DNA from 2 places in the Clostridioides sp. ZZV15-6383 genome. Region 1 is predicted to be linked to the other one. Evidence: riboswitches for the same ligand, from Rfam matches in the RefSeq annotation. Region 1 holds a riboswitch; the other holds the start of a gene.
What was found. A riboswitch is a leader RNA that binds a small molecule or an ion and turns the genes downstream of it on or off. The one in region 1 is predicted to bind glycine.
Positions count from the first base shown of each region.

Region 2: linked by a shared signal. The riboswitch ahead of KGF42_RS12600 (GrdX family protein) and the one ahead of KGF42_RS16215 (alanine/glycine:cation symporter family protein) in region 1 are both predicted to bind glycine.

Region 1 covers NZ_JAGWCV010000059.1:2,768-7,214, reverse strand. Annotated here, with positions in the region: gene araD (L-ribulose-5-phosphate 4-epimerase) at 1-601, shown strand, start outside; gene KGF42_RS16220 (class II aldolase/adducin family protein) at 619-1,266, shown strand; gene KGF42_RS16215 (alanine/glycine:cation symporter family protein) at 1,417-2,784, opposite strand; glycine riboswitch at 2,973-3,061, opposite strand; gene KGF42_RS16210 (DNA topoisomerase III) at 3,489-4,447, shown strand, end outside.
Region 2 covers NZ_JAGWCV010000033.1:29,853-34,299, reverse strand. Annotated here, with positions in the region: gene trxA (thioredoxin TrxA) at 77-394, opposite strand; gene trxB (thioredoxin-disulfide reductase) at 462-1,409, opposite strand; gene KGF42_RS12600 (GrdX family protein) at 1,505-1,876, opposite strand; glycine riboswitch at 1,979-2,090, opposite strand; gene KGF42_RS12595 (M3 family oligoendopeptidase) at 2,422-4,116, opposite strand.

The sequences.
Region 1 (4,447 bases):
AAGTGGGATAGATAGAGAAAAAGGATTAGTAGTCATAAAACCAAGTGGTGTAGAGTATAGCAGTATGGCTGTAGAAGATATGGTAGTAGTTGACTTAGACGGAAATGTAGTTGATGGTAAATTAAGACCTTCTTCAGATACTCCAACTCATCTAGTTTTATATAAAGAATTTGAAGAGTTAGGGGGAATCGTACATACACATTCAAGTTGGGCCACAATATGGGCTCAAATAGGGAAATCTATACCAGCATGTGGTACTACTCATGCAGATTATTTTTATGGAAGTATACCATGTACCAGAAAAATGACTAAAGAAGAAATTTGCAGTGAATACGAAAAAGAAACTGGAAATGTAATTGTTGAAGAATTTATGGGAAAAAACCCAATTCATTGTCCAGGAATAATTGTGAATGACCATGGACCTTTTACATGGGGAAAAAGTGCAAATGAGGCTGTCCATAATGCAGTAGTTTTAGAAGAAGTTGCAAAGATGGCCTATTATACAGAGTTAATGAGTCCTGATAATATTATGGAGAAGGTACTTATGAATAAGCATTTTTCAAGAAAGCATGGAAAAAATGCATACTATGGTCAAAAATAATTACTTGGAGGTGAATTATGCTAGAGTCTTTAAAGGTCAAAATTGTGGAAATAGCAATTAAAGCAGAACATTATGGTTTATGTAAAGAAAAAGCTGGCAATTTTAGTATTAGAGATAAAGATACTGGATATATACTTATAACACCCTCAGGTATAGGAAGAGAAGAATTAAAAGTTGAGCATATTTGTGTTTTAGATTTAGATGGAAATATAATAGAGGTTCAGAAAGGCATTAAACCAAGTAGTGAGGTGTTGATGCATATTGAAATATATAAAATAAGGGAAAATGTAAATGCTATATCACATACTCATTCTTTATATGCAACAACATTTTCAGTAGCAAAGAAACCAATTATACCAATTGTATATGAATCAGTTAACTATGGTGGTTATGTAGATATTGCTCCATATGAAAGACCAGGAACTTTAAAATTAGCTAAAAGTGTTTCAAAATTATTGTTAGATACAGATGCATGTTTACTAGAAAGGCATGGTCTAACAACTGTAGGTGATGATTTAGATGAGGCATTATTAAAATCAAGATATGTAGAAGAGGTAGCAGAAATATATTATCGGTCTTTAGTGTTAAATCAGTTTAAAGAGCTTGAAGTAGTAGATGTTGATGAATTTAACTCATGGAAATACCCAGAAGAAATAAAATTTTAATCTAAGCAATTTTTATTGAAGTGATTAATTAAAATATATGTACTATTTATGTCAATTACTATCTTATCTTATATTAATTACTATATTTTTTAAAAAGAATATAGAATTCCAAAGTCATATAAAATTGACTTGGAATTCTATACTTTTTATTTATGCATTTTTCTTTATCTGATTTTCTGGAGAATTTATATGTTCAAAATATTTTTTAGTTTCAGAGACTATTATAGGAGATAGTGCAAGTAAAGCTATCAGGTTAGGTATTGCCATAAGTCCATTTACGATATCAGCAATTATCCAAACAACTTCTAATTTTAAGAATGCACCTAATAACACCATAGCTACAAATACAGTTCTATACCCATTCATACCTCTTACACCAAATAGGAATTCAAAACATCTTTCTCCATAATAACTCCATCCTAAAATTGTAGTAAATGCAAATAATGTTAAACTAACTGTAAGTAATATTGGTCCAAATGTAGGAATTGCTCCATTAAAAGCTGCTTGTGTCATAACAGCTCCATTTAGGTCTGAACACCATACTCCTGAAATAACAAGAGAGAATCCAGTAAGAGTACAGATTATAATAGTGTCTATAAAAGTACCTGTCATAGATATAAGACCTTGTTCTGCTGGCCATTCAGTTTTAGCAGCTGCTGCAGCTATTGGAGCACTACCTAGACCAGATTCATTTGAAAATACACCACGAGCTATACCATTTCTAATTGCTAGCGACATAGTTGCTCCTAGAAAACCACCAGTAGCAGCAGTAGGTGTAAATGCACTTTTGATTATTAGCATAAAAGTTTCAGGAATTTTATTCCAAAAAGATAGTAAAATGATTCCACAGATTACGATATATATAACCGCCATAAAAGGTACTATCTTAGTAGCTACATTAGATATACTTTTAAGACCTCCAAATACAACTAAAGCTACAAATACTGCTAATACAACACCTGTGATTCTAGGGTCTACTCCAAAACTATTATTTATAGCATCTGTTATTGAATTTACTTGAGTAAAAGTACCTATTCCTAAAAGTGCAACTAATATACCACTTATAGCGAAAAATATTGCAAGAGGTCTCCATTTTTCCCCCATACCATTTACTATGTAGTACATTGGTCCACCAGACACTTGACCATTTTTATCTTTAGTTCTGTATTTTATTGCAAGAACACCTTCTGAATACTTAGTAGCCATTCCAAAGAAAGCTGCTATCCACATCCAAAAAAGTGCACCAGGTCCACCAGCTTTAATAGCTGTAGCAACACCAACAATATTACCAGTACCAACTGTAGCAGCTAGTGCAGTACATAAAGCTGCAAAACTTGAAACATCACCACTACCTTTGTTTTCAGCAGAGAATATTAACTTAAGAGCTCTTGGAAGTTTAATTATTTGTATAACTCCAAGTTTAACAGTAAGTAGTATACCAGTACCAACTAGCAATACTAGTAGGGGTGGTCCCCAAATAAAAGCATCAACTTTGTTTAAAACATCAATTAGATTCATAAAAACACTCCCTCATTTTTTTGCTTTACATAATCAATAGAATTTTTAATGAAGTAATTGACAGGAAATAAGTATAATTTATTAATAATTTCTAGTGTAATAAAAAAAGCTAAATCTAAAAAAGATTCAGCTCTGGATATACACTAATTAGCAACCAAAATAAAAGTATTAATAAATACTAGTTTTGGTAGATAATCCCTGTCCTTTTGCCTGAGAGATTGAGCATAAAAGCCTTGCCCCTTCGGCGCCCATAATGGGTCTCTCCAGAGTTCCGTAAATTTTACAGTCCTACTTTTAAAAGTACCTGAGAGTGTTACTCCTTCGGTGTGCTGTATAGCAACTCTTCTATAAAATCTTAACCGGATATTGATTTGTCATAGCTTATTGTATTAATAATATTAATATAAGTTTTTATGTTTTGTCAACTGAAAATTTAAAAAACAAAGAAAAAATATAAAAATGTATGCCTATTTACGAATTATAAACTTATAAATATAAGTAATATACGTGAAAATGGATTCTATAATAGGTATACAAATTAGAAATAAGATAAGTTTTAAATAAAAAAATAAGAAAGTTTTAAATAATTAATTAGATATGATTAAATTATGGTAATATTATAGTTACGATATTAAGAAAAGTTCTATTTATTTAGATTTTAATCGTAATATGAGATTAAGCATAGAGAAAGGAAGTATTTTTAGATGGGAAAAGTATTAGTACTGGCAGAAAAGCCTTCTGTTGGAAGAGATATAGCAAAAGTTTTAGGGTCAAAAAATGAAAAAAACGGATATATAGAGGGTTCAAAGTATGTGGTAACTTGGGCATTAGGTCATTTAGTTACACTTGCTGACCCTGAAAGTTATGGAGAAAGATATAAATCATGGAGCTTAGAAGACTTGCCAATACTTCCTAAGCACCTGAAGACTGTTGTAATAAAAAAGAGTGGAAAACAGTTTAATACAGTCAAAACTCAAATGAATAGAAATGATATAGATGAAATAGTTATAGCAACAGATGCAGGTCGTGAAGGAGAACTTGTAGCAAGGTGGATAATAGAAAAATCACAAGTAAAAAAACCTCTAAAGCGCCTTTGGATTTCTTCAAGTACAGACAAAGCAATAAAAGAAGGATTTGCGAAATTAAAAGCTGGAAAAGAATATGAAAATTTATACTATTCAGCAATAGCACGAGCAGAAGCTGATTGGATTATTGGAATAAATGCAACTAGAGCTTTGACAACAAAGTACAATGCACAACTTTCTTGTGGAAGAGTTCAAACTCCTACTCTTGCAATGTTGCTTAAGAGAGAAGAGGAAATAAGAAATTTCAAACCTAAAGAGTATTATGGATTGGAATTAATCGCTACAAAGGGAAGTTCAGATATAAAGTTTATTTGGAATGATAAGAATAGTGGCTCCTCAACATTTAGTAAGGAAAAGATAGAGAGCATATTGGAAAAAATAAAAAATTTAGACATAAAAATATCTGAAGTAAGTAAGTCATATAAGAAAAAATATTCACCTGCACTCTATGATTTAACAGAGTTACAAAGAGATGCAAATAAAATGTTTGGATTTTCAGCAAAAGAAACATTATCTATAATGCAAAAACTATATGAGTATCATAAAGTACTTACTTATCCTAGAACTGATTCTAGATA
Region 2 (4,447 bases), on a different contig from region 1:
AGACATAAAAACACTTTTCTTTTATCTTCAGACTAAAATAAATTTTTTCTTTTGATGTTAATACTTTATCAATATATTAAAGATATTTTTTAATCATTTCTTCTATATTAGAAACTGTAGCATCATCCTTAGTAACTTCGTCTACTTTTTCCCCATCTTTGTATATAGCCATAGTTGGAAGACCTAATACTTTTTGTTTTATAGCTAATCTTCTAGCTTTTGTTGTATCCATCTTACAGAATTTTATCTTATCTCCATAAGTCTCAGCTAATTTATGAACATCTGGCATTAAAGCTTTACAAGGCTCACAACCTTCACTCCAAAAATCAACAAATACAAAACCTTCTGCATTTAAAACTTCTTCTTCAAATGTAGCCTTATCTAAATCTAACATTTTCTTATTCCCCCTTGAAATTTTTATTTTATTTTAAATATTATTTATTGAATTTAATTTACAGACTCTAGTTTCCAAATTTTTCGTCAATATATTTCTCAGCTACTATAGATGCAATTGCTCCATCATTAGTTGCTGTTACAACCTGTCTTAGAGTTTTAGATCTGCAATCTCCTGCTGCAAATACTCCTGGTATATTAGTTTTCATATCTTCATCAGTTATTATATAACCTTTTTCATCCATATCAACTTTGCCTTTGAATAAATCAGTTTGAGCATCTAATCCAACGAAAACAAATACTCCCATTGTTCCATCTTCTTCATCTGCAAAGTATTCATGAGTTTCTCCAGTAACTTTGTTTTTGAATACAACTGACTCTAATATTCCATCACCTTTGATTTCTTCTATTACTGTATCTAATAAAAATTCTATCTTTGGATTAGCTTTTGCTTTTTCTTCAACACTTTTAGCACATCTAAATCCTTGTCTTCTATGTACAATTGTTACTTTTCTAGCAAATTTAGTTAAATACATCGCTTCTTCTAATGCACTATCTCCTCCGCCTACAACAAATACTTCAAAATCTTCAAAGAAATCTGCATCACAAGTTGCACAGTATGAAACCCCTTTACCAGTAAGTTCTTTTTCTCCAGGACAACCAATTTTTCTTGGAGTTGCTCCTGTTCCTATTATTACTGCTTTTGCTCTATATTCTGCTTTTTCCCCTTTTAAAACTTTTATATCTCCATCTAGTTCAGTATCTACAATGTTGTCTCTTAGCATCTCTGCTCCAAACTCTTTACATTGTTCAACCATTCTAGCTATTAAACTTGGACCTGTTGCATTTGGAACTGACCCTGGATAATTTGCAATCTCATGTGTTATTACAATTTGTCCACCAGTCTTGTCTTTTTCTAGGATTAGAGTTTTCAACTTTGCTCTTGCTCCATAAAGACCTGCTGCAAGCCCTGCTGGTCCTGAACCAATTATTACTAAGTCATACACATTTTCCATTTTGACTTATCCTCCCCAATTAAATTTCTCATTTTATTTAATATTAAATTAGATTTAATATTTAGGCTACTTTAACAACTTTTTAACAAACTTATTTATTCATACTGCATTCTTTGTATTGTATTATAGAATATATCATAATCAATTACTCTAAAGTCATCTTGAACACTTTCTGTCCATTTTGGAGTCTTTTTATTATTCTGAAATTTACTTGCAGTGATGATTGCTTCTTCAATTAAGGTCAAAGAGTTTATATCCAAACGATTTCCTTTCTTTAGTATAACAGTTCTGTAAGGTGTTTCATTTGGTTTTACACTCCCATAGAGTGGATGAGATAAAAGTTCATACCCTTCATGTATCAAATCTCTACTTGCTTCTAAGATACCAATATAAGTTGTATCTTTAAACAAAACTTCTCTGTCTTGAACTTCTTCTTTTACTTTTGGATTATTTGTAATTATTATCATTTTTTACTCTCTTTCAAACTTTTATTTATTACTTGATAAATAAAAAACAGGAAAAACAAATCTCCCAATTTGCCTTCCCTGTTAAAATCATTTTCAGAGCCCCGTCCAAGTACAGTCATCTTTACCTGAGAATTTCATCTAATCTTTTGGGTAAATAAGATTAAATTTGTCCCTTCGGTCGCTTTTTTATAAAGCAGTCTCCCATACTCTTCAGCCGGATTATTATTTTTTCAGAAAATTGAAAATTAAGCAATTTATCCTTGTGTTTTTTATAAATAGCTTTTTTCTATCTCTGTTGACTTAAGTATATAAACATTCTATAAAATTTGCAATAGTTTTTTTATATGTATTTTGTATACATTTTCACTTTTTTTTCCAAGTGTTGATATTACATATTTCCTGTATTTTCTTTTTTTTTAAAGTTCAAACCTTTTTTGGTTTATTTTATCAAATTGGTTAAAAATAAGACTATTTTTAAAACAAATATTTATTTTTTATGTATTTTTTAATTTTTTACATTTATACAATAAAATTCTCATAATTTTTTATAATTTGCTGTCATTTACTTCATCAAACCAGGATTTAACATCACCTATAATAGATTTAATACAGTCATCATCAAATGGAGAATACAAATTTCCCATACTCACAATGTCTAAAAATGATTTTGTTCCTCCAACTTTACAGATATTTATATAATCTTGCCATCCTGCATCCCTATCTTGAATCATTTTTTTCCAAAATTGTAATGCACAAATTTGAGCTAGTACATAATCTATGTAATAAAACGGATTTTTAAATATATGACCTTGCTTAAACCACCAACAACCTCTCTCTAAAAAAGAATTATCATCATACTTTCTATGAGGTAAGTATTTTTTCTCTAAAAATTTCCAAATTTCTTTTCTTTTTGACTTATCCATATTAGGATTTTTATAAACATAATGTTGAAATTCATCAACAATTACTCCATAAGGTATAAATTTAATTGCAGATGATAGATGAGTGAATTTATATTTATCTGTATCTTCTTTAAAAAATAAATCCATCCATGGCCATGTTATAAATTCCATACTCATTGAATGGATTTCACAACTGTCAAGTGTTGGAAAATTAATTTCCGGCATATCAATCCATCTAGACATATACAACTGAAATGCATGTCCTGCTTCATGTGTTAATACATCTATATCATCAGCTGTTTGATTAAAGTTAGAAAAAATAAATGGTGACTTGTAATCTGGTATATAGGTGCAATACCCTCCAGCTCCTTTTCCTTTCTTTGTTTCTAAATCCATAAGTTCATTTTCTAACATAAAATTAAAAAATTCATCTGTTTCTTCTGACAACTCAGAATACATTGTTTTACCATTTTGAACTATGTATTTTGAATCTCCCTTTAAACTTGCATTTCCTGTTAAAAATTCCACGCCTTCATCTATGTAACTTAAATACTCTAGACCAATCCTTTTAGCTTGTTTTTCATAAAGTTCATTGGCCATTGGAACAACATATTTTAATACTTGTTTTCTAACATTTTTTATCATATCTTCTCTGTAGTCACTTCTCATCATTCTAATGTATCCAAGCTCTACAAAATCTTCAAAACCTAGTTTTTTAGATATCTTATCTCTAACTTTAACCAATTTATCAAATATATCATCAAATTTAGACTCATTTTCTTCAAAGAAATTATAATACGCTTTATTTGCTAGTTCTCTCGTTTTTCTACACTTAGAATACATGAATTTCCCCATACCAGATAAATTTCTTATTTTCCCATCAAACATTATCTCAGCTGATGCTAAAAGTCTGGTATACTCTGAGCACAATTTATTTTCTTCCTGCATTTCACTTATTACTTCTTTAGAAAAACTTTTTAAAGAATAGTCTACTATTGTGAAAAATTGTTCTCCAAACTCTTTTGTCAAATCATATTTAAAATTTGAATTTACTATTGCATTATAAAAATGTGAATTTAATTCTTCATATAAAGGCATATATTCATCCCAATAATTTTTTTCTTCTTGGTAGAATTTATCAAGTGTATCTATACTGTATCTTATTGATGCTATGTTTGACAACGTTTCTATTTTATTTCTCAATGAATTAATCTTATGTATATTTTTTTTCTGCTCTTTATAGTCATTAGAGTTATTTATATCTTCTACACATCCCAAAAACTCTTTTTTTATACTGTCATAATTGGGTCTTTCATACTTAAACTCTGAAAATTTCATTTAAAACACTCCTTTACAACTTTATTTTATTATATTTATAGATATAGCTTTACATATCCTATGTAACACAGTTTTATAAATTATTATATATATATTAAATATTCTTTATATTGTAACCCTGTTGAATAATAACATATGATTAATGGAATTACAATATTTTATAATATAAAACTAATTACTATAACAAATTCTCATCAATATATTTATTTAAAACTTTTAACTCTACAAAATAGATTTACATTAAATATGCAAACGATACCATTATTTGTAATTAACAATTCTGGAGTTATCAAAAATAAAATTTTTACATTATCATCTCACATAAGTAATA